DNA from 2 places in the Shewanella sp. 492 genome. Region 2 is predicted to be linked to the other one. Evidence: predicted binding sites of a transcription regulator. Region 2 holds the regulator's gene; the other holds the start of a gene.
What was found. The regulator MetJ, encoded in region 2, represses methionine synthesis genes. The targets are predictions, from matches to a motif close to TAGACGTCTAGACGTCTA.
Positions count from the first base shown of each region.

Region 1: serA (phosphoglycerate dehydrogenase) is a predicted target of MetJ. The motif match lies at 1,674-1,691, and genes of this name have one in related genera.

Region 1 is NZ_CM181702.1:3,406,212-3,410,643, forward strand. Features, by position in the region: gene AC5YBX_RS14990 (helix-turn-helix transcriptional regulator) at 204-866, opposite strand; gene AC5YBX_RS14995 (DUF2238 domain-containing protein) at 1,017-1,625, opposite strand; gene serA (phosphoglycerate dehydrogenase) at 1,792-3,021, shown strand; gene ygfZ (tRNA-modifying protein YgfZ) at 3,174-4,142, shown strand; gene AC5YBX_RS15010 (substrate-binding periplasmic protein) at 4,397-4,432, shown strand, end outside.
Region 2 is NZ_CM181702.1:539,118-543,549, reverse strand. Features, by position in the region: gene AC5YBX_RS02450 (bifunctional aspartate kinase/homoserine dehydrogenase II) at 1-688, opposite strand, end outside; gene metB (cystathionine gamma-synthase) at 708-1,874, opposite strand; gene metJ (met regulon transcriptional regulator MetJ) at 2,098-2,412, shown strand; gene AC5YBX_RS02435 (sulfite exporter TauE/SafE family protein) at 2,519-3,247, shown strand; gene traF (conjugal transfer protein TraF) at 3,303-4,289, opposite strand.

The DNA.
Region 1 (4,432 bases), 1.2 Mb from region 2:
AAAAGATCAGGTGAAACTCAAAAACAAACAATTACGCAGCAAGCTACGCTACGTTAACGCGGCTCTACGCCTCAGTAATTAGCGTCAAATGACGATCTAAAAACTCCATTTTGGTAAATTTATTACGTTACTTAGCTGCTTTTTAGACCACACACGACTAACATGCTTAACAGAGTAATAAGCAAGGCAGCAATTATCACTGATCAACACAACTCAAAATAGGCGGCGTTCACCTGCAACCAACGCAATAATTCGACCCGATTACGCGACTGGGTCTTACGAAAAATCGATGAAATATGGGCTTTCACTGTGTGTTCGCTGATAAATAGGTGGGTAGCGATCTCTTTATTGCGGGCTCCGCTGGAGACCAGTTCGATGATGGTGCGTTCACGCCCAGTGAGTTGTTGCAAAACGCTAATCGCCTCTTGCTGTAAAGATGGTTGGCCATGTTGAGGAGGAATAAAACGCCGCAATACTTTTGCCAGTAGCCCCTTGTCATACCACAACTGATGTTGCAGTAATTCATGTAGGCCGCTAAGTTGCACTTCTTGGCTATCGTCGCTAAACAGTAGCCCTTGTACGCCTAGTAACAAGGCCGCTTCGGTATTTATCCTGTTACGATTTACCCGATACAATGCCAGCGGCACATAAGGCAGTAAGCGCGGCACGATAAGAGGGATGCCCTGCTTATCGACCGCCGCACCTTGCTGGGCAATAAAATAGAAACTCTGGCATTGCGGATCCGGTTCAAGCTCATCGACCTGACGTGCAATACGTACTCTTAACCCCAGAGACTGTGCCCAAATGGCCAGCTCGCATGGGCTAGATAACTGATGCCAAAAGACTAGCTCGTCAATGTTGCTCATCAAATCCTCCTTGATTTAAATTGCGCCAATTCATACCGAGCAAACAATCATCTATTGCATGCATCGATGAAGTACAGCGGTTAACCACCACAGTTTTCGCTACCGTTTTCGCTACCTTAGTGCAGCCCCGACCTAATGGCTCACTTCGGCTTAACCTGTGGTTTTAAGCTGTTGCAGCAGGCGATTATGCCAAGATGACAACAGTAACACACTGACTATCGCGCCTAATAGCGCCATCGCCATATCTGACTGGGTATCCCACACATAACCCTGAGTTCCAAGGAAGGCTTCGGCGTTTTCACCCGACAAGACCGCCACCCACCATTCGATAAGCTCATAAAATGCCGATAAGGCCAACGCAAAACAGCAGACTAAGAAGCCACACCAAGCCCCGGGCTTTAATACTTGATTACGCAGCAACACTTCTCTGGCCAACAAGGCAGGAATAAACCCTTGGGCAAAATGGCCGACTTTGTCATAATTATTGCGTTCACTTCCCATCAACTCGGCAACCCAGTCGAACAGCGGAACTTCGGCATAAGTGTAATGGCCGCCCACCATTAAAATCACCGCATGGATCAGAATCAAACAGTAAGCCAATGATGTTAATGGGAAGCGCTTACGCGTAAAATACAATACCGGCAGCGCGATCAGTGCTGGCAACACTTCTAAAAACCAGGTAAAGGTATCTTTGGGCTCAATCGCCGACCAGATGAAGACGGCGAAAAAAATCGTGAGCCAGATAATACTTTTATGCAAAATTGGAACTCCTTAGATGATATTGTTTTAATATCGAAATAATGACTTTAGCCATCTAGCCCTCCACACTGATTAAAAATAGTGCTATTTTGAGAGAGCTTTAGCTGTCAACAATCAAATAATTACCAAATATATAGCAACAACCGATAAAGAGGGTACTCAAATCATGGCGAAACACTCGCTAGACAAGGATAAAATTAAGATCCTACTGTTGGAAGGCGTCCATCAATCTGCGGTAGATGTGTTCAAACGCGCCGGCTACAGCAACATTGAATACCATAAGGCATCATTAGGAGAAGAGGAGTTATTGGCCTCGATTAAAGATGCGCATTTCGTCGGTATTCGCTCCCGTACCCAACTGACCGAAACCGTACTGAAGCACGCTGATAAATTAGTCAGCATTGGTTGCTTCTGTATCGGAACCAATCAAGTTGATCTCGCCACGGCCGAAAAACTGGGGATCCCGGTTTTTAACGCGCCTTTCTCTAACACGCGCAGCGTCGCGGAGTTGGTACTGGGTGAGATCATCATGCTATTACGTGGCATTCCACAGCGTAATGCGATTGCCCACCGTGGCGGCTGGCTTAAAAGCGCCGCGGGCAGCTATGAAGCCCGTGGTAAAACCTTAGGCGTTATCGGCTACGGCCACATTGGTACTCAGCTGGGCATTTTGGCCGAGACCTTAGGTATGCGCGTGGTATTCTTCGATATCGAAGATAAATTGCCACTGGGTAATGCACAGCAAATCCACTCACTTGAGCAGCTATTAGCGCTGGCCGATGTAGTGAGCCTGCATGTGCCAGAAACCCCACAGACCAAAGATATGATCGCCGAAGCAGAGCTTGCTTGTATGCGCCAAGGCAGCATATTGATCAACGCCTCGCGCGGCACGGTTGTCGATATTGATGCCCTAGCTCAAGCAATTCGTAGCGAGCGCCTTGCGGGAGCGGCTATCGACGTGTTCCCGGTTGAACCTAAATCGAATGATGATGAGTTTATCAGCCCACTGCGCGGTTTAGACAATGTGTTGTTAACCCCACACGTTGGCGGTAGCACCCAAGAAGCGCAAGAGAATATCGGCATCGAAGTGGCTGGCAAACTGGCCAAGTACTCTGATAACGGTTCAACCATGACCGCAGTTAACTTCCCTGAAGTATCGCTGGCTCAGCACAAAGATGCATCACGTCTGCTGCACATTCACCATAACCGTCCTGGTATCTTAATCAAGATTAACCAAGCTTTTGCAGAAAAAGGCATCAACATCGCCGCCCAATACCTGCAAACCACGGCTGAAATTGGTTACGTGGTAATGGAAGTGAACTCAGATCAAGCCGACGAAGCCCTCGAAGAGATGAAGGCAATTGAAGGCACCATCAGAGCACGCTTACTGCACTGATAGCCTTGAGTAACGCACTTAAATGAATAAAGCCCTATGATCAACATCATGGGGCTTTATTGTTTGCTGTAAGTTTCGCTTAACCACCTTTGCGCCAACGATGATTAACGGTACAATCGTGGCTCTTATTCGTTTATTTCTTGGACTATCTCATGACAGTGTCAACTTCTCAGCCAACCTGGCCTTTAAACGGACAATCCCCAGAGCTGTTTTTTTCGCATCTTAATCACCTAGGCTTAATTGCCGTTACGGGTGAGCAAGGCCGCAGCTTTATCCACGGCCAAGTCACCACAGATATTAGCTCGCTGGGCGCTGAACAATGGCGCTGGGGAGCTCACTGCGATCCAAAAGGTAAGATGCTGGCCAGCTTCAGAACCTTCACCATGGGTGATACCTTGATCATGATGATGCCTCGCGATACCTTGGCATTGGATCTGCCGCAACTGCAAAAATATGCGGTTTTTAGTAAGGCGGAGCTGAGTGATGCTAGTGCAGACTGGCTACTGCTTGGTGTCAGCGGCGAGCAAGCCACTGACTGGTTAAGCCAGCAATTTGGCGCGTTAAATAGCGAACTGACCCCAATCGATAATGGCGTGATTTTACATGATGCAGGCCGTCATATTGTCGTGCTAAAGCAGAGCGTAGCCGACACATTGCTAAGCCAGTTGCCGCAAGCCGTGTATGATGCCAGTGCATGGCAAGCGCTCGAAATCGCCGCGGGTTACCCCAACCTTGGCGCCGCACATCAAGGGCAATTTGTGCCACAAATGTGTAATCTGCAGGCCATCGACGGCATCAGCTTTAATAAAGGCTGTTACATGGGGCAAGAAACCATCGCCCGCATGAAATACCGTGGCGGTAATAAGCGTGCCTTGTATATTGTCAGTGGCACGGTATCTAGCCCATTAACGGCCGATAGCCAGCTTGAAATCGCCCTTGAAGATGCGCTTTATCGCCGCGCCGGCACCATTATTGAGTGGGTACAACGCGGCCAAGAGGTGCTAATGACGGCGGTATTGGCTAACGATACCCAGCTCGATGCCAAGTTACGTATCGCAGGCGATGAAGCCTCACAACTGATCTTGCAAGCACTTCCTTATTCGCTAGAAGAAGCCGAATAATTGCGAATGTCACTCAGTATAAAGATCAAAAAGGCGCATTAAGCGCCTTTTTTGTATCGGTTAAATCCAAGCGCTCTCTGCCGCTGGCCTTAAAGCTCCCACTCTCGCCACTGTGGAGCCATGGGCATTAGCCCATAACACAACATAGTGAATATCAACGCCCAAATGATAAAGCGCCGCCTTAGTGTTAGCTCTGTCACATTCGGTGCAAAAAGTTGGGCGAGAGTAATACGCCTCTACTACAATCCGCGGCCATGATGACAGTGACAGCCCTTGACGACTCACTCTCA
Region 2 (4,432 bases):
CATTAAACACCCCTTCCACATCGGTCCAAATGGTCACCCGTTCAATATTGGCGAGGCTGGCCAGCAAGGTGGCGCTAAAGTCTGAACCATTACGGCCCAGCAACAGGGTATCGCCCTTATCATTAGCACAGATAAAACCGGTGATCACTAGGCGTTCATTAGGGTGAGCATTCAGCATCGCCTGCACTTTTTGCTTTGATTGCCCTATGCGAATTTGCGGTACCGCCCCTTCATCGGCCACTAATAAAGTGCGCGCATCCACATCGACTGCCCCGACGCCTGATTCACGCAGCAGCGCGGCAAGTAAACGCGATGACCAGCGTTCGCCAAAACTAACCACTTGATTGCGTTGGTAATCCGTTAAATCGGCAAGAGAAAGTAATGTGCTGAGTTGGGATTTATCGGTCGATAGACGCTCGCGCAAGCTGCGCGCCTGTTCGTTAGATAACAGTTGCTCGATCAGATTTTGCTGGTAACTGATCAACACTTGCAACTCTTCTTGCCACAACAGACCGGACTCGGTTAGCTCAAGTAATTTATATAAAAAATTAGTACTCTTGCCCGCAGCAGAAACCACGATGAGATCATCGCTATGGCCATGGGTGAGTAATATATGAGCGACACGGCGGTAACAATCTGCATCCGCTAAACTAGAACCGCCAAATTTATGCAAATGACATCGTGTCATTTTTTGCTCCTCAATACCTTTAACAACTTACCGCGATAGCCGCATCTAAACCCGCTTGAATATCTGCCACCAGATCGTCACCATCTTCAATCCCAACAGATAAACGAATAAGGGTATCTTTCACCCCTGCCTCTAAACGAGCCGCTGGCTCCATCGCTCTGTGGGTCATGGTAGCAGGAACCGCCACTAAGCTCTCTACTCCACCCAAGCTTTCGGCTAAAGAGAAGTATTCTAACGCATTTAAAAAGGCAATAAGCTCTGCTTCGCCACCTTTTAACTCAAAACTGAGCATGGCACCAAAACCTTTTTGCTGTTTTAACGCGATCTCATGGCCTGGATGGTCCGCCAAACCAGGATAATAGACCTTATCAACGGCGCGATGACGGGTTAGCAAAGCCAACACCTGCTGTGCGTTGGCTTGATGCTGACGCATTCTCACCGCAATTGTTCTTAAGCCGCGTAGGGTCAAATAGCTATCGAAGGCTGAGCCGGTTAACCCTAAGGTATTAGACCACCAATGTAACAGCTCACCCACTTCAGCATCTTTAGCGACAACCGCGCCGCCGACCACATCGCTATGCCCGTTGATATATTTAGTCGTTGAGTGGATCACTATGTCAGCGCCGAGCAACAGAGGTTGTTGCAAGATAGGCGATAAAAAGGTGTTATCGACTACCACTAGCGCCCCCACTTCATGGCTCTGGCTCGCAATCGCTGCGATATCGACCACGCGCAGTAATGGGTTCGAAGGGGTTTCTAACCAGACCATTTTAGGTTGGCGAGCAATAACGTCTGCCAAAGCAGCGGCATTCGTTTGGTCAACCACTGCCAGTTTAAATGCCCCTTTCTTGGCGAGGTGGGTAAATAGTCGATAGCTGCCGCCATAGCAATCGTGCGGCACCACGAGTAGATCATCGGGCCCCAGTAAATTGGTTACTAAGGTGATGGCCGCCATGCCAGTGCAGGTCACTATGCCTGCCGTGCCACGTTCGAGCTCCGCTATGGCGTCAGCCAAAATACAGCGAGTCGGATTACCCGAGCGGCTATAATCAAAATCTCTCGGTTGTTGATGGCCATCAAAGGAGTAATTGGTCGACAAATAGATGGGCGGTACAACGGCACCATATTGGGTATCGGATTCTATCCCCCCACGCACAGCTGCCGTGGCTAATTTACGCTCAGTCATCTTTTACTCCTAAAGTTAAATCGGCGGCAGTCATCTATACTTTAGAGATGTCTGGACGTCTAAATGTACCTAAGGCAAGCGGTAGCGTCAACATATTTAGACGTTTAGACGTCCAAACATGTAGAAATCTATTTGCAATTAACAAAAATTAGAGGCAATAATTTGACTGTACCCGGTAAGGGTATAAAATCTGCCCCGAATTTGAGAATTAACAGGTGAGTCAATGACTGAGTGGAATGGCGATTATATCAGCCCCTATGCTGAACATGGTAAGAAGAATGAGCAAGTGAAAAAAATCACTGTCTCTATTCCCCTCAAGGTGCTTAAGATTTTAACCGACGAACGCACTCGTCGTCAGGTGAATAACTTACGCCACGCTACAAACAGCGAATTGCTTTGTGAAGCTTTTTTGCATGCTTATACTGGCCAACCTTTACCCCATGATGATGACTTGTCAAAAGACAAACCCGACAGTATTCCAGCCGAAGTGAAAAAGCTGATGACTGAGATGGGCATCGAATGGGAAGACGTCGAGTAAATCGACTTTACCTATCCTGTTTTGCTAAAGAGGGATCGCACTGCGATCCCTCCTCTTTATCACGTCTAAACACACTGCAACCCCTGGTGGTATAGTGCCTGAACTTATGATTGATCCCATGATCCTTGGCCTAGCGTCGCTGATCATCTTTATTGGCGCCCTAACCCAAAGCCTGATCGGTTTTGGCTTAGCCGTTGTCGCCTCGCCGTTACTCTATCTCGTCGACCCAAGCCTAGTGCCCGCACCTGTCATTATGATGGGCTTTTCTATCGCCTTACTCACCCTGCTAAGAGAGAGGCGCGCACTGGAATTTAACGGCTTACAATATGCTTTACTGGGGCGTATCCCTGGCGGAATATTAGGCGCAACCTTATTATTGCTAGCACCACAACCAGTATTGGGATTAGCCATTGCAATCATTGTGGCTCTAGCCGTGGTTCTGAGCCTATTCAAGCTACGTCTCCCCATAAATCGCAGTAATCTTTTTATGGCGGGCATATTGTCGGGGATCTTTGGTAATATCGCTGCCATTGGTGGACCGCCAATGGCTATTTTACTCTCGGGAAAAGACGCCAAACAGTTTCGCGCAGCCTTGTCAGCCTTCTTCATCTTTAGCTCAATGATCGCCTTAATCATTTTGGCTTTCAGTGGATTACTCACACTGCGTCATCTGTATCTTTCAATGCTATTGCTACCATCGGTCCTGCTAGGCTTTGTAGTTGCTAATCGTATTGTCGGCGGCATCGACAAACAAAAAACCCAACGCCTTACCCTGATATTGTGCAGTACAAGTGCGCTGATCTTAGCGGTAAAATCGATTATAGAACTAACGTAACGACCTCAAATAGGTGTCCGTAAAAGGGAATAAAAATCAGCAAACAAGATAATCACTAAAAATGATATGAGGTTCGGATCACGCCCCCAATGGCATCATCACTGCCAAACAGCCCGGTTAAGTCCAGATTAAAGGTGCGACCAATACTAAAGCCTGTACCAACCGAATACAGGTCGATTGCGGTATTGTTTAAATTGTGGCGATAACCCACACGTAACGCCAACCAATCCGTGGTTTTTAGCTCCCCTGCGAAGCGCCAATATTGTGTACTAACCACTTCATCGAAACCTTGATGAGCATTCAAATCGATATCACTTGTTAGGGTAAGTGCAGCCCAATCATAAGCCACCCCAGCAGTATATAAAGGCTCAACTCGATAAGTAAATTGCCGCCCTAATGACTCTACACTCTGTTGTTTTGGGTCGATTAAATTGCGTCCAGACAAGCCAACGGTTAGCCCATTAAAAGGCTTAATTACCACACCAACATCAAGATTAAATACCGTATCATCATTACGATAGGGGGAATCATTACCACTATCAAAAGTCACGTTATTCGCATTAACTACATAATTGTAAGTGTCGATACGCTGTATTTTGGGCGAGAGCCCAACCGATATTGGCATGTTGACAATTGATAGAGGAAAACTCAATACAACGCCAACATCAGACACTCCCCCCGACACCAACGCCCCGAGAGAGCCTAACTCTGAAACATTTGCAGGATTGTTAACATCAAAATGGTCTAAATTGCTTTGAATCGCATCTGCAACACCTACCGCCTCGATATAAGTCTTATGAAACAGTGTCATTGGCATCTGCACCGTCGGCAAGACAATCGATGTACCTTGTGTCGCAGAGGTTCTCTCTGCTTGCGGCGATGCAATCCCCCGCGCCTCTTTAGTCGCATCTAACACTGACAAGACAGGATGATTGAAGAGATCTCCATGTTGATGACTTACGGCAACGTGTGAACTGTTTAAGGCAGAGTTATGTACACCATCATATTGCTGCTCGGCAAAGGAAAACCTAGTGAGACTCATCAGCGTGATTAACACTATTATGCTAAGGCACTTCATTCCCTTTTCTCCCCCCTCCGAATAATGGTCATTTTAAGCGTGTTGAAAGATTAGTACGCTCGATTGTTAAAGATAGTTCATTTCTTAAGTGCTAGATGATATGGCAA